Regions from separate parts of the Streptomyces sp. NPDC001904 genome, predicted to be linked through region 2. Evidence: riboswitches for the same ligand, from Rfam matches in the RefSeq annotation. Region 2 holds a riboswitch; each other region holds the start of a gene.
What was found. A riboswitch is a leader RNA that binds a small molecule or an ion and turns the genes downstream of it on or off. The one in region 2 is predicted to bind cobalamin.

Region 1: linked by a shared signal. The riboswitch ahead of metE (5-methyltetrahydropteroyltriglutamate--homocysteine S-methyltransferase) and the one ahead of ABT127_RS20185 (ribonucleoside-diphosphate reductase subunit alpha) in region 2 are both predicted to bind cobalamin.
Region 3: linked by a shared signal. The riboswitch ahead of ABT127_RS11040 (CbtB domain-containing protein) and the one ahead of ABT127_RS20185 (ribonucleoside-diphosphate reductase subunit alpha) in region 2 are both predicted to bind cobalamin.
Region 4: linked by a shared signal. The riboswitch ahead of ABT127_RS34205 (cobalamin biosynthesis protein) and the one ahead of ABT127_RS20185 (ribonucleoside-diphosphate reductase subunit alpha) in region 2 are both predicted to bind cobalamin.

What each region holds. Positions count from the first base shown of each region.
Region 1 is NZ_JBEOYI010000005.1:367,590-373,156, reverse strand. It holds gene nrdR (transcriptional regulator NrdR) at 18-479, opposite strand; gene metE (5-methyltetrahydropteroyltriglutamate--homocysteine S-methyltransferase) at 729-3,047, opposite strand; cobalamin riboswitch at 3,212-3,437, opposite strand; gene ABT127_RS11010 (LAETG motif-containing sortase-dependent surface protein) at 3,654-4,052, shown strand; gene ABT127_RS11005 (RNA polymerase sigma factor) at 4,071-4,760, shown strand; gene ABT127_RS11000 (hypothetical protein) at 4,757-5,200, shown strand; gene ABT127_RS10995 (Na+/H+ antiporter) at 5,303-5,567, shown strand, end outside.
Region 2 is NZ_JBEOYI010000011.1:174,514-180,080, reverse strand. It holds gene ABT127_RS20185 (ribonucleoside-diphosphate reductase subunit alpha) at 1-1,941, opposite strand, end outside; cobalamin riboswitch at 2,067-2,204, opposite strand; gene ABT127_RS20180 (hypothetical protein) at 2,280-3,110, shown strand; gene ABT127_RS20175 (nucleoside hydrolase) at 3,114-4,094, opposite strand; gene mctP (monocarboxylate uptake permease MctP) at 4,196-5,567, opposite strand, start outside.
Region 3 is NZ_JBEOYI010000005.1:373,665-379,231, reverse strand. It holds gene ABT127_RS11055 (DUF742 domain-containing protein) at 1-364, opposite strand, end outside; gene ABT127_RS11050 (roadblock/LC7 domain-containing protein) at 357-1,202, opposite strand; gene ABT127_RS11045 (ATP-binding protein) at 1,199-2,443, opposite strand; cobalamin riboswitch at 2,925-3,060, shown strand; gene ABT127_RS11040 (CbtB domain-containing protein) at 3,100-3,321, shown strand; gene ABT127_RS11035 (CbtA family protein) at 3,347-4,102, shown strand; gene ABT127_RS11030 (histidine phosphatase family protein) at 4,196-4,810, opposite strand; gene cobF (precorrin-6A synthase (deacetylating)) at 5,115-5,567, shown strand, end outside.
Region 4 is NZ_JBEOYI010000031.1:65,309-70,875, reverse strand. It holds gene ABT127_RS34215 (putative cobaltochelatase) at 1-1,236, opposite strand, end outside; gene ABT127_RS34210 (cobyric acid synthase) at 1,403-2,914, opposite strand; gene ABT127_RS34205 (cobalamin biosynthesis protein) at 2,911-3,846, opposite strand; cobalamin riboswitch at 3,907-4,057, opposite strand; gene ABT127_RS34200 (hypothetical protein) at 4,272-4,493, opposite strand; gene ABT127_RS34195 (inorganic phosphate transporter) at 4,510-5,567, opposite strand, start outside.

The DNA.
Region 1 (5,567 bases), on a different contig from region 2:
CGTCCTGTCCGTCCTGATCAGTCCACGGCCTGGCCGCACTTCGCCCGCAGCTCCGCGATGGCGTTCTCGAAGTCCGTGAGGGATTCGAAGGCGCGGTAGACGGACGCGAAACGCATGTAGGCCACCGGGTCCAGCTCACTGAGCGGTTCGAGCACGGCAAGGCCCACGTCGTGGGTGCTCAGCTGCGCGCTGCCGGCGGCCCGCAGGTTCTCCTCCACCTGCTGGCCGAGCCGGTCGAGCATGTCCTCCGTGATGGGACGGCCCTGACACGCCTTGCGAACGCTGCTGACGATCTTTGTACGGCTGAACGGCTCGGTCACACCGCTGCGCTTGACCACGAGGAGGGAGTACGTCTCCAGCGTGGTGAAGCGGCGCTGGCAGTGGGCGCACTGCCGACGTCGGCGGATCGATGTGCCGTCATCGGTCGACCGGCTGTCGATGACGCGGCTGTCGGGGAGCCTGCAGAAGGGGCAGTACACCGTTCGTGTCCTTTCGGATTGCCTCGGACGGTGGGTGGTTGTCCGGTGTCCGGCCGACCGTGGAGCGACGCCCATCGTAACGTAACTGACCTGCGCCTTTTCCCGAACTCGACCAAGTTCGCCCGCAGTCGGGGCGGAAGTCCCGGCTCACGTGCATTTCGGGGAGTGCGGCACCCGCGCAAAGCCGTGTGAATCGTCAGATGTGAAGCCGGGCCGCCCTGTTGGCGGCGGCCCGGCGTCATGGGCGGATCAGGCCGAACCGAGCTCCCCGCGGACGGTCCGCGCGGCGGCCACCAGGTTCTCCAGGGAAGCGCGGGTCTCGGGCCAGCCGCGGGTCTTCAGGCCGCAGTCGGGATTGACCCACAGCCGCTCGGCGGGGATGGCCTTGAGGCCCGTACGCAGCAGTGCGGCGGCCTCGTCCGCGCTCGGGACGCGGGGCGAGTGGATGTCGTAGACCCCCGGACCGGCCTCGCGCGGATAGCCGTGCTCGGCCAGCTCGCGGGCGACCTGCATGTGTGAGCGCGCCGCCTCCAGACTGATCACGTCGGCGTCCAGGTCGTCGATCGCCTGCACGATGTCACCGAACTCCGCGTAACACATGTGCGTGTGGATCTGGGTGTCCGGCCGCACACCGGCCGTGGTGAGCCGGAACGCCTCGGTCGCCCAGGCGAGATACGCGGCGCGGTCCGCGGCGCGCAGGGGGAGGGTCTCGCGCAGCGCGGGTTCGTCGACCTGGATGACCGAAGTGCCGTTCGCCTCCAGGTCGTTGACCTCGTCGCGCAGGGCGAGGGCGACCTGGCGGGCGGTGTCGCCGAGCGGCTGGTCGTCGCGGACGAAGGACCAGGCGAGCATGGTGACGGGGCCGGTCAGCATGCCCTTGACCGGGCGGTCCGACAGCGACTGCGCGTACGCCGTCCAGCGCACCGTCATCGGTTCGGGACGGGAGATGTCACCGGCCAGGACCGGCGGGCGGACGTAGCGGGTGCCGTAGGACTGGACCCAGCCGTGCTGGGTCGCGAGGTAGCCGGTGAGCTGTTCGGCGAAGTACTGGACCATGTCGTTGCGTTCGGGTTCGCCGTGCACCAGGACGTCGATCCCGGTCTTCTCCTGGAAGGAGATGACGTCCCGGATCTCGGTCCTGACGCGCTCCTCGTAGCCCGCGGTGCCGATCCGACCGGCCCTCAAGTCGGCGCGCGCGGTGCGCAGTTCGGACGTCTGCGGGAACGAGCCGATCGTGGTCGTCGGCAGCAGCGGCAGGCCCAGGTGGGCGCGCTGGGCAGCGGCCCGCGCGGAGTACGGCTGCGAGCGCCGGGCATCGGCGTCGGTGACCGCGGCCGCGCGGGCCCGCACCGCCGGGTCGCGGGTGATGGGCGAGGTGGCGCGGGAGGAGAGCGCCGCGCGGTTGACGGCGAGTTCGGCGGTGATCGTGTCGGTGCCGTGGGCGAGGCCCTTGGCGAGCGTGGCGATCTCGGCGGTCTTCTGGCGGGCGAAGGCGAGCCAGCGCAGGATCTGCGGGTCGATGTCGCGCTCCAGGGCGGCGTCCAGCGGGACGTGCAACAGCGAGCAGGAGGCGGCGACGTCGACTCGCTCGGCGAGGCCCAGCAGAGTGCCGAGCGTGGCGAGGGACTTCTCCAGGTCGTCGACCCAGATGTTGCGGCCGTCGACGACGCCCGCGACCAGCCGCTTGCCGGGCAGTCCGCCGGCGGCGGCGAGCGCGTCGAGGTTGGCGGCCGCGGCGCCGGTGAAGTCGAGGGCGAGGCCGTCGACGGGGGCCTTGGCGAGAACCGGCAGGGCGTCACCGAGCCGGTCGAAGTAGGAGGCGACGAGGAGCTTGGGCCGGTCGGTGCGAGCGCCGAGGTCGCGGTAGGCGCGGGCGGCGGCGTTCAGCTCGGCCGGGGTGCGGTCCTGGACCAGGGCAGGCTCGTCGAGCTGCACCCATGCGGCGCCGGCGGCGCGCAGGTCGGCGAGGACTGCCGCGTACACGGGCAGCAGCCGGTCGAGGAGGGTGAGCGGATCGAAGCCGGCGGCGACGCCGGGCGCGGGCTTGGCGAGCAGGAGATAGGTGACCGGGCCGACCAGGACCGGACGGGCGGTCAGCCCGAGGGCCACGGCCTCCTCGAACTCGGCGACCTGCTTGGCGGAGTCGGCGGTGAAGACCGTGTCCGGTCCCAACTCGGGTACCAGATAGTGGTAGTTGGTGTCGAACCACTTGGTCATCTCCAGCGGCGCCACGTCCTGGGTGCCGCGCGCCATCGCGAAACAGCCGTCCAGGGCGTCGGCTTCCACCGCGGCGCGGTGGCGCTCGGGGACGGCGCCGACCATGACGGTGGTGTCGAGGACGTGGTCGTAGTACGAGAAGTCGCCGGTCGGGACTTCGGTGATCCCGGCGGCGGCGAGTTCCCGCCAGTTGGCCCGGCGCAGCTCGGCGGCGGTGGCCCGGAGGGCGTCGGCGGTGACGCGGCCCTTCCAGTAGCCCTCGACGGCCTTCTTGAGCTCGCGGTCGCGGCCCTGACGGGGGTAGCCGTACACGGTGGCCCGTGCTGCCGCGGCTGGGGTCCTGGTGGTCACGGAGTTCTCCTTCGAGAGACGTATCCCTGGGATCCCGGGGACCCGTACGGCACGAAGGAGTGACACACACGGCGGTTCGACGTCACGCGGTGAAGGCGCGGTCGTCCGCCGGATATGTACGCCGACCCGCCCACGAGGTCACCGGGATGTCCGCGCACGCGTCGTACGCACACGGGCAGGTGGCAGGTCTTCGGACTCGTGAGCACGTCCGTCCGGACCGGACGGACACCTACTGGCCGTCGCTTCCCAAGCCTCTTTGCCGAGGCCCAGTGCGTATGACGGCGGTCGTTCCCACTCACCGCTGCGGGGCAGTCCCGGATTCCCACCGGGTTCCCTCTTGCGACGCATCCCGCCTGGCGGACGGGGCGAACCAGCTGCGGGACTCACCCTACGGGCCACCGGACCCGGGTCGCCAGGGGGACCGGCCGCGCAGCGCGGGGAGAGAACACACAGCCGTGCACGGCGTCGCGGCGGCCGTCGTGCGGAACGCCCGTGGAACCCGGCGAAGAAATCCGTGCGACCACGGCAACCCGGCGCGGGGTCGCGCGTCGTGTGGGGGTGAAGGGCGCCGACCGGTGTCCTTCACCCCGACCCTGGAGTACGACCGTGAACCACCTCGTCCCCGTCCGCGGCGCCGTCGTCGCCACCGGCCTGCTGGCCGCCCTCGCCGCGATCCCCGCCGCCCAGGCCGCACCGGCACACCCGTCGGCCAGCCCCACGAGCGTCGCCAGCCCGGTGCCCGCCACCAGCGCTCCGACACCGGCCACGACGGTTCCGCCGTCCGCAGAGCCGTCCGCCGTACCGTCCGCTGAGCCGTCCGCTGAGCCGTCCGCAGCGCCGTCCGCCGACGGCACCGTGGCGCCCTCGCCCGTCCCCTCCAAGGACGAGCTGGCCCATACTGGTTCGTCGAACACCAGCACCACCGTCATGGGCGCCGGGGCCGTCGTCCTGGTCGCCGGTGGGGCGGGAGCCCTCTTCGCCGTACGCCGCCGCTCGCACCGCTGACACCGCCCGAGGAACCCCGTGCACAGCCCCGCAGCCACTCAGCTCGCCCCGCGGCCGCGGCCGTTCACGCCGTCGTACGGCCGGACCCGCCCCGGATGGCGGGCGTCGCTGCGCGGGCTGCTGCGCCGCGACCGGTCCACGCTCGAGGCGGCACCCGGCCAGGACACACCGCGCCACCCCTCCGGGTACGGCGGCACGCACCCCTACCCCCGGCCGGACCGGCCACCCACGGTCAGCGAGCTGTACCACGCGCACCGGCTGCGCATGGTCCGGCTCGCGGTGCTGCTCGTGGACGACCCGGCCACCGCGGAGGACGTCGTCCAGGACGCGTTCACCGCCCTCTACCGACGCCACGGGGAGCGGATCACGGAGGTCGACAACGCCCTCGGCTATCTGCGGACCTCGGTCGTCAACACCGCCCGGTCGGTCCTGCGCCGCCGCCGCACCGCCCGCGCGTGGACACCGCCACCGGCCGGAGAGACCCCGTCCGCCGAGGACTCCGTCGTCCTCGACGAGGCGCACCGCGAAGTGCTCGCCGCGCTCGCCCGGCTGACACCGCGCCGTCGCGAAGTCCTCGTCCTGCGCTACTGGGCGGACCTCAGCGAGGCTGAGATAGCCGCCACCCTCGGCATCAGTAGGGGCGCGGTGAAATCGAACGCCAGCCGCGCGCTCGACGCACTCGAAAAGATCCTGGAGGGCCGGATATGACACCGCGAACACCACGGACCGAACCGGCCGGCAGCCCGGAGCGCCCGCTGGAGCGACGGCTGCACGACGCGCTCGCGGCCCGCGCCGACAGCATCACCGTACGCACGCTGCGCCCGGCCGAGCCGCCCGGACCGCACCTGCGCCGACTGCCCCTGTTCCACCGCGACCGGCGCCGGTTCGCGCCGGTGCTCGCCGGTCTCGCCACCGCCGCGGCCCTCGTCGCCGGCTACCTGACCCTGGCCCCGGACGCGGAACCGCACCGCACCCCCGTACCGCCCGCGGCCCCCTCGGCGCCCGCCGTCCCGGACCGCGGCTCCACGCCGGGCCCGTCCCGGACACCGGAGACCGCCGTGCCGTCCCCGTCGGCATCGGCGCCCCCGACCGGGCCCGACCGCACCGGCACCACCGGCCCCACGGCGACCCCGAGCCCACCCGGCTGACCCCGGACCGGCCGACACCCGCACACCGAGGCGGGCTTCCGTCCAGGCACACGGCACAGTTGGGGCACCACAGTGTCAGCGCAGTGCCTGAGGGAGGAACGCGTGCTCGGTCTGGAGCTTGTCGTGCTGTTGGGGATCGCCGTGCTCGTCGGCTCCGCGCTCGGCGACCGGCTGCGCATCGCCCCGCCGGTGGTGCTCATGGTCATGGGCGTGCTCATCGGCCTGATCCCCGCGCTGCGGAAGGTGGAACTGCCCTCCGAGGTGGTGCTGCTGCTGTTCCTGCCCGCGCTGCTGGCCTGGGAGAGCCTCAACACCTCGCTGCGCGAGATCCGCCGCCACCTCACCGACGTCGCGCTCGCCGCCACCG
Region 2 (5,567 bases):
CTCGTCCACCAGGTACGAGTTGACCTGGAGGAACTCGCCCGAGAGGGTCTCGCGCTTGAACAGGTTGGAGACCTGCGGCTCGATGCACTCGTAGACACCGGCGATCGAGGCGATCGTGGCGGTCGGCGCGATGGCGAGCAGCAGCGAGTTGCGCATGCCCGTCGAGGCGATACGTTCCCGCAGCGCGGCCCAGCGCTCCGGCCAGGTGAACTCGACGTCGTAGTGGTCCGGGTGCAGCACACCGCGCGCGGTCCGGGTCTTCTCCCAGGCGGGGAGCGGGCCGCTGCGCTCGGCGAGGTCCGCCGACGCCTCGTACGCGGCGAGCATGATCCGCTCCTGGAGCCGCGTGGACAGCGCCTTGGCCTCGGGGGAGTCGAACGGCAGGCGCAGCTTGAAGAAGACGTCCTGCAGACCCATCGCGCCCAGACCCACCGGGCGCCAGCGGGCGTTGGAGCGGCCGGCCTGCTCGGTCGGGTAGAAGTTGATGTCGACGACGCGGTCGAGGAAGGTGACGGCCGTGCGGACGGTCTCGTCCAGGCGCTCCCAGTCGATGTCGCCCCCGACCACGAACGCACCGAGGTTCACCGAGCCGAGGTTGCAGACCGCGGTCTCCCCGTCGTCCGTCACCTCCAGGATCTCGGTGCACAGGTTCGAGGAGTGGACCGTGTGGCCGGGCTCCGCGGTCTGGTTGGCGGTGCGGTTGGCGGCGTCCTTGAACGTCATCCAGCCGTTGCCGGTCTGCGCGAGGGTGCGCATCATGCGGCCGTACAGGTCGCGGGCCGGGATGGTCTTGAGCGCCTTCCCCTCGGCCTCGGCCTTCCGGTACGCGGCGTCGAACTCGTCGCCCCACAGGTCGACCAGCTCGGGCACGTCGGCCGGCGAGAACAGCGACCACGGCCGGTCCGCGTCCACCCGGCGCATGAACTCGTCCGGGATCCAGTGCGCCAGGTTCAGGTTGTGGGTGCGCCGCGCGTCCTCGCCGGTGTTGTCGCGCAGCTCCAGGAACTCCTCGATGTCGGAGTGCCAGGTCTCCAGGTAGACGGCGGCCGCGCCCTTGCGGCGCCCGCCCTGGTTCACGGCGGCGACCGACGCGTCGAGGGTCTTCAGGAACGGCACGATGCCGTTGGAGTGGCCGTTCGTGCCGCGGATCAGCGAGCCGCGCGAGCGGATGCGGGAGTACGACAGCCCGATGCCGCCGGCGTGCTTGGAGAGCCGGGCCACCTGGTGGTAGCGGTCGTAGATCGAGTCCAGCTCGTCCAGCGGCGAGTCGAGGAGGTAGCAGCTCGACATCTGCGGGTGCCGGGTGCCGGAGTTGAAGAGCGTGGGGGAGGAGGGGAGGTAGTCGAGCCGGCTCATCAGGCGGTACAGCGCGGCGACCTCTTCGAGCGCGCGCGCCGAGTCGTCCTCGGCGAGACCGGCCGCGACCCGCAGCATGAAGTGCTGGGGCGTCTCGATCACCTTGCGGGTGATCGGGTGCCGCAGGAGGTAGCGGCTGAAGACGGTGCGCAGGCCGAAGTAGCCGAAGCGGTCGTCGGCCGCCCGGTCCACCAGCGCGTCGAGGCGTGCGGCATGGACGCGGACGAACTCGGCGGTGCGGTCCGCGATCAGGCCCTCACGGTGGCCGACGGCGATCGATCCGGTGAACGACGTGACGCCCTGCGAGGCGGCCTCGGCGGCGATGGAGAGCGTCAGCAGCCGCGCGGCGAGCCGGGAGTAGACGGGGTCCTCGGAGATCAGCCCGGCCGCGCCCTCGGTGGCGAGTTCGCGCAGCTCGGCCTCGTCGGCCCGCGCGCTGCGGCCCCGCAGCGCGGCGGCCGCGACCCGGCCGGGATCGGCGGCGGGCAGATCGGCGGTCAGCTCGGTCAGGGTGCGCAGCAACGCGGTACCGGGGGCATCCGCCTCGGCCACGACTGAGGCAGGATCAGCGGGCGCGATGGTCACGGTGGGGCTCTCCCTCGCTCGGCTCGGGGCCCGCGGGGAGACAGTGGCAGGGGCCCGCGCACGGCAGGGCCCGCGTCACCGGCCCATTCCACGAGGCCCGGACGTCGTCGACACCCGGGCCGGGTGGCTCGGGTGTGCCGTCGGCAGGTCTTCGGACTCACGTGGGCGCCTGTACGAGGCTTACGTTCACCGTTGCGGGACAGTTCCGGATTTGCACCGGATTCCCCTGCGCTGACAGCGAGAGCGAGCATACATGTTGTGCCGGGTGTTCGCCGCACCCCCACATCTTGTGTCGGCTAAGGTCTCGCAGTGGGGACGATCAGGGGGAGAGTGGTGCCATGCGCGGGTGGTGGACGGCGGCCGTGGTGCCGGTCCTGGCGGGGCTTCTGGCCGGGTGCGGCGCTGATCGGCAGCAGCGGCCGGAGGGGGCCGAGGCGAAGCGGCCCGCGTCGAGCAGGACCGCGTCCGCCACGCCGACGCGCCCGGAGCCGGCCCGTCCGGAAGTGGTCCTCCCGACCGGCCCGGCGACCGCGCCCGGGCTGGATGCCGCCGCGCCCGGGGCGCGCACCTTCAGCGCCGAGCGGCTGCGGGCCGCGCTGCTGCCCGCGAGCGACTTCGGGCGGGGCCTGGAGCTCGACGAGGTGCTCGCGATGCCGTTCGAGTCCACCCACGAGCAGCGGCGCGGCCGGTGGTCGTACTGCCTCGACAGCACGGCGGACCCGGCGTGGCTCGGCCCGGCCGCCTACCGCGGCACGACGGCCTCCGCCCACGCCTCCTGGGTCGACCGGACGCACGCGCCGCCGCGCGGGCACATCGTGGTCACCGAGCTCCTCGTGTCACTGCGGCCCGCGGCCGCCCGTGAACTGCACCGGGTCGAGCAGGACATCCTGCGCCACTGCCGGGAGTTCGGCTCCGACATGGAGGCGGGCACGGCCACCGAGCGCTACCGCGCGGAGCCGCTGAAGGGCCTCGGCGACGAGGCGTACCTGGAGGTCCAGGACATCGTCTACGAGGGCGACACCAGGACCACGTACACCGCCCACGTCCGGGTCGGCGGCGTCCTCGTCCAGGTCATCAGCGGCGAGGGCACGGACCGCGACGCGACCGTGCGCTGGGCCGCGCGGCTCGCGCGGGAGGTGGGCAGCGGGCTGTACGGGGTGGGGCCGTGACGCTCAGGCGGCGGTCGGCTGCTTGAGGAGGGTGTTCACGAAGTCCTCGGTGAAGTTGCGCGGGCCGGTGCCGAGGGCGACCCGGCCGCGCCGCGCGGTGCGGGCCGCGACCAGCGGGGACTCCTGGTAGTAGGCGCGGGGGTAGTCCGCGTCGTAGGGGATGAACACGGTCTTGCCGCGGGTGAGTTCGGAGCCGCACTCCACCACGACCGTGCCCTCGGCGGCGGTCACGAACGACTCGTCGGCGCACACGCCCACGGCCAGCGGGTCGTGCAGCGGGGAGCCGCCGGTCTCCCGGTAGGCGCCGAGGTAGAAGTCCATCAGGCGGGCGGTGAGCGCCATGCCCTCGCCCGCCGCCCGCAGGGTCTCCAGGTCGTCGGTGGTGAACCGCCAGCCGTGCGTCGCGTCGAGGCCGACCATCGTGTAGGCGATGCCGGAGGAGACGACGAGGTCCACGGCGTCCGGGTCGGCCCAGGCGTTGAACTCGGCGACCGGGGTGATGTTCCCGGGCACGTCGGCGGCGCCGCCCATGAAGACGAGCTTCTTCACGCGCCGCGCGAAGCCGGGGTCCTCGGTGAGCGCGAGGGCCACGTTGGTGAGCGGTCCCGTGGCGCAGACGGTGAGCTCACCCTCGTACTCCCGCGAGAGCCGCAGCAGCGCCTGCGCGGAGGACTCGGCCTGCTCGGGCGCGGTGGAGTCGGGCAGCGTCTCGGCGCCGAGCCCGGAGGCGCCGTGGAACTCCCCGGCCGCCGAGTAGGGCAGCCGGGTGAGCGGGCGGCCCGCGCCGCGGTGCACGGACACGTCGCCGTCGATGCCGAAGGCGCGGGCGAGGGCGCGGCCGTTGCGGAAGGTCTGCTCGGCGGGGACGTTGCCGCCGACCGTCGTGTACGCCTTGAGGTCCCACAGGCCGGTGCCGAGCAGGTACTGGAGCGCTACGGCGTCGTCGATACCGGGATCACTGTCGAGAACGATGGGGGCGGGCACGTTTCCTCCAAGGCGGGTGGTGCGGGGCTGTACCGGGTCACCGTAACGGGACGAGCCCCTCCGGACCGGAGGGGCTCGTCAGGTGGACCGGGGGAGCGGTACTAGTGACCGGCACCGACCGTGGGCAGCTCGGTCTGCACGCCCTTGTCGCCGGCGTCCGCGGTGTAGTCCGACGGCGAGGTCTCGTCGACGCCCTCCGGCGCCTTCACGGCCCGCAGGACGAAGGTGAGGACCACGGTCACGATCACGTTCAGCACGATCGCCGTCATGCCGATGTAGCCGATCTGGCCGATGCCCGGGATCTCCGCCGAGGACCCGCCGAAGTGCTTCTGCGTCGGCGACTCCACCCCGAACGCGGCGAGCGTGCCGTACACCATGCCGACGGCCCAGCCGGCGAGCAGCGCCCAGCGGTGGAACCAGCGGGTGAACAGACCGCCGACCAGGGCCGGGAAGGTCTGCAGGATCCAGATGCCGCCCAGCAGCTGGAAGTTGATGGCGACCGTCTTGTCCATGGTGAGGACGAAGGCGAGGGCGCCGACCTTCACGAGCAGCGAGACCAGCTTGGAGACCTTGGTCTCCTGCTGCGGTGTCGCGTCCGGCTTGATGAAGTCCTTGTAGATGTTGCGCGTGAACAGGTTCGCCGCGGCGATCGACATGATGGCCGCCGGGACCAGCGCGCCGATGCCGATCGCGGCGAACGCCACCCCCGCGAACCAGTCGGGGAACATGTCCTCGAAGAGCTGCGGGATCGCCAACTGCCCGTTCTGCACCTTGATCCCGGCCGCGATCGCCATGAACCCGAGCAGCGCGAGCAGGCCCAGCATGAGCGAGTACAGCGGCAGGATCGTGGTGTTGCGGCGGATGACCTCGCGGCTCTTGGACGACAGGGTCGCCGTGATCGAATGCGGGTACATGAACAGCGCGAGGGCCGAGCCGAGCGCCAGCGTCGCGTACGTCCAGGTCCCGGACGAGCCGGGCGCGAGCGCCCCGACGGGTTTGTCCGTCGCCGGGTTGATCTGCTCGAACTTCTTGCCGGCCGCGGCGAAGATGTCGTCGAAGCCGCCCAGCTTGATCGGGATGTAGATGATGGCCACCGCGATGACGATGTAGATCAGCGTGTCCTTGACGAACGCGATCAGCGCGGGGGCCCGCAGCCCGGAGGAGTAGGTGTACGCGGCGAGCACGCCGAACGCGATCAGCAGCGGCAGGTCCTTGACGAACCAGTTGGTGTTCTCGCCGCCGCCGACGCCCATGACGTCGAGCACGGCCTGGATGCCGACCAGTTGGAGCGCGATGTACGGCATCGTGGCGAGGATGCCGGTGATCGCGACCGCCAGCGACAGGCCCTTCGAGCCGAAGCGTCCGCGCACGAAGTCCGAGGTCGTCACGTACCCGTGCTTGTGCGAGACCGACCACAGGCGCGGCAGGAACGTGAAGATCAGCGGGTACACGAGGATCGTGTACGGCACCGCG
Region 3 (5,567 bases), on a different contig from region 2:
GCAGGCCGTCGAGAACGGCGCTGACCAGCTCCCTGTCGACCCTTTCGGCACTCGGTATGGGCTTCCTGACCAGGATCAGGCCGCCCTCCTCCAGCTGCGCCAGCAGGATGCGGACGATGCCCAGGGGCAGGTGGGTGTGCCCGGCCACCTCGGCCACGGACAGGAACCCGTTGGCCACCAGGTCGAGGACCGTACGGGCCTCGGGTGACAGCGCGCGCACGGTGGCTTCGGCGTCGCGGGCGGCCGTCACCAGAGCGGTGTGCGCGTACTGGTGATCCGGCGGCAGGGCGCGCCCGTTGGTGATGACGAAGAGCGGTACTAAGGGGGAGGTGAGTTCCAGTCCCTCGTCGGGATCCTCAGACATCGCCGATCCTCCCTCCGTGCGCGGACCGGGCGCCCAGTTCTGGCACCACCTGGTGCAGCCGGGTGGTGAACTCCTCGATGTCGCAGTCGTGTTCGGCGGACGCGGCCAGGAAGGCCCCTTCACCGGCGGCGATCAGGAAGATCCAGCCGTGCGAGAACTCGATGACCGTCTGCCGCCACGTCGCGTCCTCGACGGCGCCCGCGAACTGGGCCGTCACCCTGCTGTACGCGTGGATGCCGGTCATCGCGGCGGAGATGGTGTCCGCCAGGTCCCGGGTCATCGCGGAGGTCGCCCCGCGCGGCAGTCCGTCCCCGCCCAGCAGGACGGCGTGCCGTGCGCCGCGCACCTCCGCGACCGCCCGGTCGAGCTCGGGCAGCACGAACCCCGATGCGCCGGTGGCGCCGGGCCGGTCCGCCGCGGCGGAGCCGCCCGCCCCGGCCTCGTCCGTCGGGACGCGGGGCGGCGAGGTGAGGTTGTTGCCCAGGCGGGCCACCAGCCGGTGCATGCGGAAGGAGATCTGCTGCATGTCGACATCGGGCTCGGCCGCCGCGGCGAGGTAGGCGCCCTGCCCGGCCCCGATCAGGAAGATCCAGCCGTGGTCGAACTCGATGACCGTCTGGCTCCACTCCCCGTCCTTCGCCGAACCGGCGAAATGGGCGGTGGCACGGCTGAGGGACTGCATGCCGGCCATGGCGGCGGAGATGGTGTCGACGTCCTTGGGGTCGAGACCCTCCGTCGAGCCGCGGGGAAGACCGTCGGCGGAGAGCAGGACGGCGTGCCGCGCCAGGGGCACGTTCTGCACGATGTCCTGGAGCATCCAGGACAGGTCTGGCGTCATTCGTCTTCAGACCCTTCGGCGGACGGGGTGTCGATCTTGCGGGCCGAGAGCGTGCCCCGCTGGAGGGCGCCGAGGCTGCGGCCCGAGGTGCGCGGCGCTCCCTCGGAGGCCGGGAACGCGGGCCGGCGGGGCGACGCGTCCGGCACGCTCGCGATGGGGGACTGGCGCTCGCCCCGCTTCGGCAGCCCGTGCACCGTGCGCTTCGGGGCCTCGGTACGCGTCTCGGAACGGGTCTCCGCCGGCGGCTCGGCCTGCTGCTCGGGCGGCGGCTGCTCCTGGGGGGCCGGGGTCCGACGGATGCGGCTGACGGGTGCCTCGGTCCTCGGCGGCGTCTCCTCCATGGTCCACAGCTCCTCGGGCAGCAGCACGACGGCGCGGACACCGCCGTACCGGGAGACTCCGGTGACATCCACCTTGAAGCCGTACTGGCGGGCGATCAGACCGATGACGGGGAAGCCGAACTTGGGCTGGGTACCGAGCTGCGACAGGCGGGGCACGTCGTCGCCGGAGAGCAGCGCGGTCGCGCGCTGCCGGTCCTCGTCGCTCATGCTGACGCCCGCGTCGTCGATGATGATGCAGAGGTTGTTCTGGATCCGCTGGAAGGTCACCTCGATCGGCGCGTCCTGCTGCGAGAAGCTGGCAGCGTTGTCGAGGAGTTCGGCCACGGCGAGGGCGACCGGCGCGACCGCGGACGCCTTCAGCGCGAGACCGGTCTGCTGCATGATCGCGACCCGGCTGAAGTTGCGGATCTGGCCCTGGGCGCTGCGGACCACGTCGTAGACGCTGGCCGCCCTGTTGCGGCGCCCGAGGGGCGCGCCGCACATCACGGCGATGCCCTGGGCCTTGCGCGCCATCTGGGCGTTGGAGTGGTTCACGTCCAGGAGGTCGCTGAGGACGGCGTGACCTCCGTACCGCTGCTGCACGGCGTGCAGCAGGGTGGTCTGCTCGGCCGCGAGGCTCTGCAGGAAGCTGGCGGCGCCCTTGAGGACCGCCTTGGTGTTCTCCTCGGCGTCTTCCTTCGCGGCGAGGATCGCGCTCTCGCGCTCGGTCCAGATCCTCTGCAACTCGGCCGAAGAGCCGTGGAGTTGGCGTTCCAGAGCACTCAGCTGCTGACGCAGATCTGCTTCCGACCGCTGCTTCTTCGCCGCGAGCGCTCTACTGCGGATGGTGAGTGCCACAACGGCGGCGACGGATATCGCCGCTATCGCAACCAGGCACCACACCAGTGCGTCTTGTGTCATGGAAACCTTTCTCGGCGCATGGCGACAGATGCACTTCGTCAGGGCCCGCGACACGGCCCAGAGCGTCACCCGATCGGCGATGCACACACGCGAGCACATCGCAAGAAGGCGCGCAGGACGAGTGGATCAAGATCGCGGATGCCGGGATGCTATCACCGTGATCCACCCTCAGATTCCGCGCGCACACCGGCCTTTGGGGGCCGGGAAAGCGCAAGCTCACCCGCGTGCGAGCGTCTGTGGGGGCCGCCGTCGGCAGCCTCGCGCGACTGTGCCGCCTTGATCGACGCGCGGATTTGGACGGTGCGTTGACAAAAGTCGTCGACGCCCGTTCGCGGCGCGACCCGAAGGCACTCTCAGGGGGTACGGGGTGTCGACAGCTCCGCACATTGCCTCCCAAAGGCTGTTTTCAGCCACCGTGATGCCGGAAGTTGGCCGGAAGGCTCACCGGGTGTCTCCGTCCGCCCTTGGCCATGCACGCGACAGAAGGTAATGTCGTGCCGTTATCGACGACGGTCGACGGAAGCCGGTGGGAATCCGGCACGGTCGCGCCACTGTGAGCGCGCAGCCCTCGTGGGGCTGTGCGTGAGTCAGACCCGGGACGGTCGTCCATGTGCACCACCGAGACGGGACGCGAACTCCCGAAGGAGGCCCTGCCAATGGCGCAGCATGTCGCCCAGCCGACCGCCACCACTCCTGTCATACCGGCCAAGCTGCCGCTGAAGGCGATCGCCCCCTGGGCCGCTTTCTTCGGCATCCTGATGCTTGTCCTGCTGTACTTCGTCGGCGCCGAACAGGGCGCCACCTCCGTGTTCAGCGGGGCGGGTGTGCACGAGTGGGTGCACGACGCCCGTCACCTGCTCGGCTTCCCCTGCCACTGAGAAGGCGGAGGAACGTCGCACTCCCATGAACTCAACCACCGTACGCAATCTGCTCGTTCGGGGGATGCTCGCCGGTCTCGCGGCCGGCGTGCTCGCCCTCCTCATCTCCTACTGGCTCGGTGAGCCGCTGGTCGAGAAGGCCATCGGCTTCGAGGAGGGCCACGCCGGTCACTCCCACGGCGACGAGGTCGAACTCGTCTCCCGCGGCCTGCAGTCCACGGCCGGACTGGCCACCGGCGTCCTCGTCTACGGCGTCGCCTTCGGCGGCATCGCCGCACTCGCCTACTGCTTCGCGCTCGGCCGGGTCGGCCGCTTCGGCCCGCGTGCGACGGCCCTGCTGCTGTCGGGCTGCGCGCTGCTGGCCGTGTACGTCGTCCCGTTCCTGAAGTACCCCGCCAATCCGCCCGCCGTCGGCAACGCCGACACCATCGGCAAGCGGACCACCCTGTACTTCCTGATGATGGTGCTCAGCGTCCTCCTCGCGGTCGCGGCCACCCTGCTCGGCAAGCGGCTCGCGCCGCGTCTCGGCACCTGGTGGGCGACCGTCGTCGCCGTTCTCGCCTTCGCCGTGGTCGTCGGCCTGGCCTTCCAGTTCCTGCCCGTGATCAACGAGGTGCCCGAACACTTCCCGGCCGCCGTGCTCTGGCGCTTCCGGCTCTCGGCGCTCGCCATCCAGATCACGCTGTGGACCGGATTCGGGCTGCTCTTCGGAGAGCTGGCCGAGCGTCTGCTCAACCCCAAGCCCGCCGCGGCCCGTCAGGCGGTCCCGGCAGCGAACTGAACCGACCGGTCGAGCAAGCGCGACCGAGCCGGACGAGAGAGGGCCCGCGGATCCGTCCGCGGGCCCTCTCTCGTCGGCCCGGATGCCGGGCCGCTACCGCGACGGCGGCTCCTGGGAGTCTTCCGCGGCGAGAGGCCGGCCCGAGCGCAGGTTCCAGCGGCCGTCGCGGCCGCTCAGCTCGGTCACGGTCAGCGGCGCCACGTCGCAGCGCCAGAAGGCCGACAGGGGCGCCCCCAGCGCGTGCACCACGGCGGCACGCGCCAGCTCGGGCTCCACGACACCGATGACGAGCCCGCCGTCGGGCACCCCCGTCCGGTCGCCGAGCGTGTCCAGCCACCGCGACACCCGCGCACACACATCGGCGACCGACTCCCCGCCCCCGGCCCGGAACTCCGGATCCCCGAGCCAGCGGCCCACCTCCTGCGGCGATGTCTCCATCACCTCGGTCAGGGTCCGGCCGCGCCAGCTCCCGGTGTCCGGAGCGGCCAGCGCCTCCGGCTCGACGGCCGCGCCGAGCCCCAGCAGCCCGGCGGTCTCCCGGCAGCGCCGGCTCCCGGAGGCGACGGCGAGCGCGGGCGTCGGCAGGGCCGGGGCCGCGGCGCGTGCGGCCGCGCGGCCGGCGGCGTCCAGCGCGGCCCCGTCGTCGAACCGGGCCTGGCGCAGCGAGGCGTTCAGCGCGGGCGAGACGAACCAGACGCGGCGGGTCATGGCGCGTTCCTTCTTTCCGGAGTCCTGGGAGGCATCGCTGGGCGCGGGGCATCGCCGGGCGCGCCCCGGGTGAGCTCGTGCGCGTACGGAACGGCTCGTACGGCTCGTAGGGGACGGCCCCTTACGGAGAGGGCGCGCCGGGCGCCGAGCGGCCCTGCCGAACCTAGCATTCGCCTCTTCCCGGGTCGGGCCGATCTCGCCGCCGTGACCTGTACGGATCCCGGCGCCGCGGCCCGGCGTCGCGGGGGCCGCGGACCAGGGGCCCGCACGGGGCCCGCGCGCCGCGAACTGCGAGACTGTGGTCATGGGCACGCAGAACACGCAGGGCACGCAGAGCACCGAAGAGCGCACGATCCTCGTCATCGGGATCGGTGCCGGTGACCCGGACCACCTCACCCTCCAGGCCGTGAAGGCGATCCGGCGCGCCGACGTCTTCTTCGTCGTCGGCAAGGGGGCCGACAAGTCCGCGCTCACGGACCTGCGCCACCAGATGCTGGAGGAGCACGCCGAGGCCCCGTACCGGGTGGTGGAGGTCGAGGACCCGAGCCGGAACCGCCGCCCCATGGACCGCTCCGCCTACACGTCCACCATCGAGGACTGGCGGGCCCGGCGCGGGGACCTCTTCGAGCGGCTGATGCTGGACGAGCTGGAGCCGGGGCAGACGGGTGCGTTCCTCGTGTGGGGCGACCCGTCGCTCTACGACAGCACCCTGGGCATCCTCTCCGACATCGAGACCCGCGGCCGGGTCTCCGCGGTC
Region 4 (5,567 bases), on a different contig from region 2:
CGTACGGAACGGCTCGCCCGCCGACACGGCCCGCTGCTCCCGGGGCGCCCCGCCACCGGGCGCGGGCGCCTCGGCCGGGGACTCGCCGGAGGACTCCTGTGCCGCGCCGCCGTCGTCCGCCGGGTCACCCTGCGGCGGAACCCCGCCGCCACCGCCACCGCCGTCCGGGCCGCCGTCCGGCCCGTTCGGTTCCGGGTCCGGCTCCGGGTCGTCGTCCGGCCGGTCGGGGCCGAACTCGTCCAGCGTCTCGTCGAGCTTGTCCTCGTCGAGCCCCGGCGCGTCGAACGGGTTGCGCCGCCTGCGGTGCGGCAGCGCGAGCAGGGCGGCCTGCCGCACGTCCTCCGACAGCACCTCGGTGCGGCCCGCCCACGCGGCGAGCGCGGTCGCGGTCCGCGCCATCACGATGTCGGCGCGCATGCCGTCCACCTCGAACGCGGCACAGGTCGCCGCGATCTGGGTCAGCGCGTCGTCGCCGAGCCGGACCTCGGGCAGCAGGGCGCGCGCCGCGACGATCCGCGCCCGCACCTCGGCCTCCTCACCGGCCCACCGGGCGGCGAAGGCGTCCGGCGCGTCGTCGTAGGCGAGCCGCCGCTTCACGACCTCGACGCGCTGTGCCGGCTCCCGGGACGCGGCGACCTCCACGGTCAGCCCGAACCGGTCGAGCAACTGCGGCCGCAGCTCGCCCTCTTCGGGGTTCATGGTCCCCACGAGGAGGAAGCGCGCCGCATGCCGTACGGAGACGCCCTCGCGCTCCACGTAGGAGGCGCCCATGGCGGCGGCGTCGAGGAGCAGGTCCACGAGGTGGTCGTGCAGCAGATTCACTTCGTCCACGTACAGGATCCCGCGGTGCGCGTCGGCGAGCAGCCCCGGCTCGAAGGCCTTCACGCCCTCGGCGAGCGCCCGCTCGATGTCGAGCGCGCCGACGAGCCGGTCCTCGGAAGCACCGACCGGCAACTCGACCGTGCGGGCGGGCCGTTCGACCTGCCCGGCCGCCGCGTGCGGCCCGTCGGGGCACTGCGGGTCGGGCGCCGCGGGATCGCACGAGAACCGGCACCCGGGGACGACCGCGACGCTCGGCATCAGGGTCGAAAGGGCGCGCACGGCCGTGGACTTGGCGGTCCCCTTCTCCCCGCGCACGAGCACACCGCCGACGGCGGGCGACACGGCGTTGAGCAGAAGAGCGAGCCGCAGATCGTCCTGCCCGACGACGGCGCTGAACGGATAAGGGACAGCCATCAGCCTTGATCCTCCGTGGAGTTGAGGCGCCCCGTCAGGGGCGCGGGGAACTGCGCGCTCAACCCCCACGAACGCGCACACGAGAACGAACCCATGGGGGTCCGGGGGCGCGGCCCCCGGGGACGGGACGGGAAGGGGCGGCGGGGGCGACCTTCCCGCCCGGCACTCACGACGGCGCTCCCGGGGGAACGAACGTCAGCCCCGCCGGGGCACCCCCCTCGATCAACCGCCACAGCGCATCCGTGTCGGCGTGCCGCTCGATGAGATCCCCGAGCCGGTCCAGCTGCTCCTCGCGCAGGTCGGCGAAGGACGTGTCCGGCGCCGGCACGAACCGCCGCCCGGCGGCCTGGGCGACCTCCCGCAGAAAGGCCCGCCGGAAGTCGTCCGACTCCAGCGACCCGTGCCAGTGCGTCCCCCACACGGCACCCACCCGGCACCCGTCCAGGAAGGCCTCCCCGCCCAGCACGTCGGCGACCCCGTGGTGGATCTCGTACCCCTCGACGTACGCGCCGAGCGCCTCGCCCACCGGCCGGGCGAGCGTCTTCTCGGCGGCGAACCGCACCCGTACGGGCAGCAGTCCGAGCCCGTCGACGACCCCGGCGCGCGACTCGACCTCGTCCTCGATGCGCTCGCCGAGCACCTGGAAGCCGCCGCAGATGCCGAGCACGGGCCGGCCCTCCGCGGCCCGCCGGGCCAGCGCGTCCGCGAGCCCGCGCTCGCGCAGCCACTCCAGGGCCTTCACGGTCCCGCGGGTGCCCGGCACCACCACCAGGTCGGCGTCGACGAGTTCCTCGGCCCGGTCCACGAACCGCACGACGACACCCGGCTCGGCGGCCAGCGCGTCCACATCGGTGAAGTTCGACATCAGCGGCACCGCGCACACCGCGACCCGCAGCACGTCCGCACCGGCGGGCGGCGCGACGACGGACTCGCGGACCGCGCCCCGCAGGGAGACCCGCAGCCCGTCCTCCTCGTCGATGCCGAGCCCGTGCTGATACGGCAGCACGCCGTAAGTGGCGCGCCCGGTGAGGGACTTGAGCATGTCGAGGCCGGGCTCCAGCAGTGTCACGTCACCGCGGAACTTGTTCACCAGATACCCGGCGAGCAGCTCCTGGTCCTCCGGCGCGAGCAGCGCCGTCGTCCCGAAGAACGAGGCGAAGACACCGCCCCGGTCGATGTCCCCGACCACCAGCACCGGCAGCCGCGCGGCCCGCGCGACGCCCATGTTCACGATGTCGGTGCGCCGCAGATTGATCTCGGCGGGCGAGCCCGCGCCTTCACAGATCACGGCATCATGACTGCCCCGCAGTTCCTCCAGGCACCCCACCACGGTGTCCAGCAGCGCTTCCTGGCGCGACCCGTGATAGCCCCGTGCGCTCATCTCGCCCACCGGCCTGCCCATGAGCACGACCTGGCTGCTGCGGTCGCTGCCGGGCTTGAGCAGCACCGGGTTCATCAGCGCGGTCGGCTCGACACGGGCGGCCTGCGCCTGCATCGCCTGCGCCCGGCCGATCTCGGCGCCCTCGCGGGTGACGAACGAATTGAGGGACATGTTCTGCCCCTTGAACGGCGCGACCTTCACGCCCTGCCGCACCAGCCACCGGCAGATCCCGGCGGTGACGACACTCTTCCCGGCATCGGAGGTGGTGCCCGCCACCAGCAGCCCGCCCCGGTTCATCGACGACTCCACAGCAACCGCCCGCCCACACAGACTCCCAGCGCCAGCACACTCACCCGCCGCGACAGCCGCGCGGCCCGTTCCACATCGGTCACCCGGACCGCCCGGCCCGTACCGTTCAGCACCGGCCGGTGCTCGACCCGTCCCGCGTAGGACAGGGTGCCGCCGAGCCGTACCCCGAGCGCCCCCGCGAAGGAGGCCTCGACGACCCCGGCGTTGGGACTCGGGTGCTGTCCGGCGTCCGCCCGCCACGCGGCCAGCGCGGCGCGGGGGCGCCCGCCGGCGAGGACGGCGAGGGCGCCGGTGAGCCGGGCCCCGGGCCAGCCCACGACATCGTCGAGGCGTGCGGAGGCCCAGCCGAACCGGCGGTACTTCGAAGACTTGTGCCCGACCATCGCGTCGAGCGTGTTCACGGCGCGGAAGGCGAGCAGCCCCGGCACCCCGCCGACGGCGCCCCACACCAGCGCGCCCACCACGGCGTCGGAGGTGTTCTCGGCGACCGACTCGACGACGCCCCGGGCGATCCCGTCCGCGTCCAGGCCCTGCGGGTCGCGCCCGCACAGCCGCGGCAGCAGTTCCCGGGCCAGTTCCACGTCCCCGGCCTCCAGCGCGGAGCCGACCGCCCGCGCCTCCCGGCCCAGCGAGGTCCCGCCGACCACGGCCCAGGTCGCGGCGGCCGTCAGCGCGACGGCGGCGGCGGGGGAGCGGCGTACGGCACGCGAGGCGACGGCTCCCACGGCGGCGGCGCCACCGGCGCACACCAGCGTGTGCAGCGCGCCCCAGCCGCGGTGGTCGCGCCACAGCCTCCGCTCGACGGCGCCCGCGGCCCGCCCGAACCCTGCGACGGGGTGCCCACGGCGCGGATCACCGACGAGCAGATCGCTCAACAGTCCTGCGGCGGCCCCGTACGCGAACACGCGCCCGGACCGCATGACGCCGCGCGGGGCGAACATGGCGGTAGTTGTCCTCACTCAGGGTGTCCACGCCCTGGTTCGACGAGACCGGCAGCGGGAGTTCCTGGCTCGCCCCCGGACGACCGGGGACTCACAGTGGCGGGACCGCGCCGGATTCGCACCGGCTTCCTCACCTGCTGCCGTATATGGCGTTGGAAGTGCACCACGCTCCGCGAAGGTGCGTCAACTTGCTGTTGACCTGGGGCGGGAGAGTGTGGGGAGGTCCACAGGGTTCCCGCGCCCCGAAAAGACACGCCGCGCGTCAGCGGATGCCTCGGGGGCGCGGGGAACTGCGCGACCGGCCACGACGAGAGCGGCACCCGGCACGGGACAGGCCGCGGCACACGCAGACACGGCGGGCCCGGACCAAGGAGGTCCGGGCCCGCCGAAAGGGCTGTCGCGGCTCAGGCCACGATCAGAAAGATCCCGTACGCCACGGCCGCGGCGCAGGCCGCGAAGCACGCGTACGCGCCGGAGGTGACGAGTGCCGCGGAGTCGCCCCGCTGCGCCGCCGACTCCTTCTTGGAGAGGCCGACGATGCCGAGGGTGAACAGGCCCACCAGGGCCACGGTCACCACGAGGCTGACGCCGAACACGGAACCGAGGGCCGCCCAGTCGATCTTCATAGCTGGTCCTGCTCCCTTACAGCGTGGCGCCGGCGGGGCGCGCGGGGTCGGCCGGCGCGGGGGCCGGGATGGTCGCCTTCACGTCTTCCGACTCCCCGATGACCAGGGTGCCGACCGGCGGCGGGGTGACCGCGGCGATGGCCGTGGTCACGACGCCCGCGGGCTCCGCGGTGGGCTCGGCGGCGGAGCCGACCTCGTCGGCGGTGACGTTCGTGTGGTCGATGGAGTCGCGGCGCGAGAGCTTCCAGATGACGCCCGAGCCGACCACGAGCAGCGCGGCGGTGAGGCCGACGCCCCACGGGCCCTGCTTGGTGAGGAACTCGGCGCCCGCGCCGACCAGACCGGCGGCCGGCAGGGTCAGACCCCACGCGACGAACATCCGGGTCGCGGTCGACCAGCGGACGACGCCGCCCTTGCGGCCGAGACCGGAGCCCATGACGGCGCCGGAGCAGACCTGGGTGGTGGAGAGCGAGAAGCCGATGTGCGAGGAGGCGAGGATCGCCGTCGCGGCGGACGTCTGGGCGGCGAAGCCCTGCTGCGGGGCGAGGTCGGTGAGGCCCTTGCCCATGGTGCGGATGATCCGCCAGCCGCCCAGGTACGTGCCGAGCGCGATGGCCGTACCGGCCGAGACGATGACCCACAGCGGCGGGTCGGCGTCGGGGGCGATGACCCCGCCGGTGATCAGGGCGAGGGTGATGATGCCCATCGTCTTCTGCGCGTCGTTCGTGCCGTGCGCGAGGGAGACGAGTCCGGCCGAGGCGATCTGGCCGGCGCGGTACCCCTTGCTGGTGGCCTTCGCGTCGGTCTTGGCGCTGATCCGGTAGGTCAGGCGCGTGGCGAGCATCGCGGCGAGGCCGGCGACGAGCGGCGCGGCGACCGCGGGGAGCAGGATCTTGGTGACGACGGTGCCGCCGTTGACCGAGGACCAGCCCATCGACATGACCGCGGCGCCGATGAGGCCGCCGAACAGGGCGTGCGAGGAGCTGGACGGCAGGCCGAGCAACCAGGTCAGCAGGTTCCAGAGGATGGCGCCCACGAGCGCCGCGAAGATGACCTCTGTTCTGAGGCCGTCCT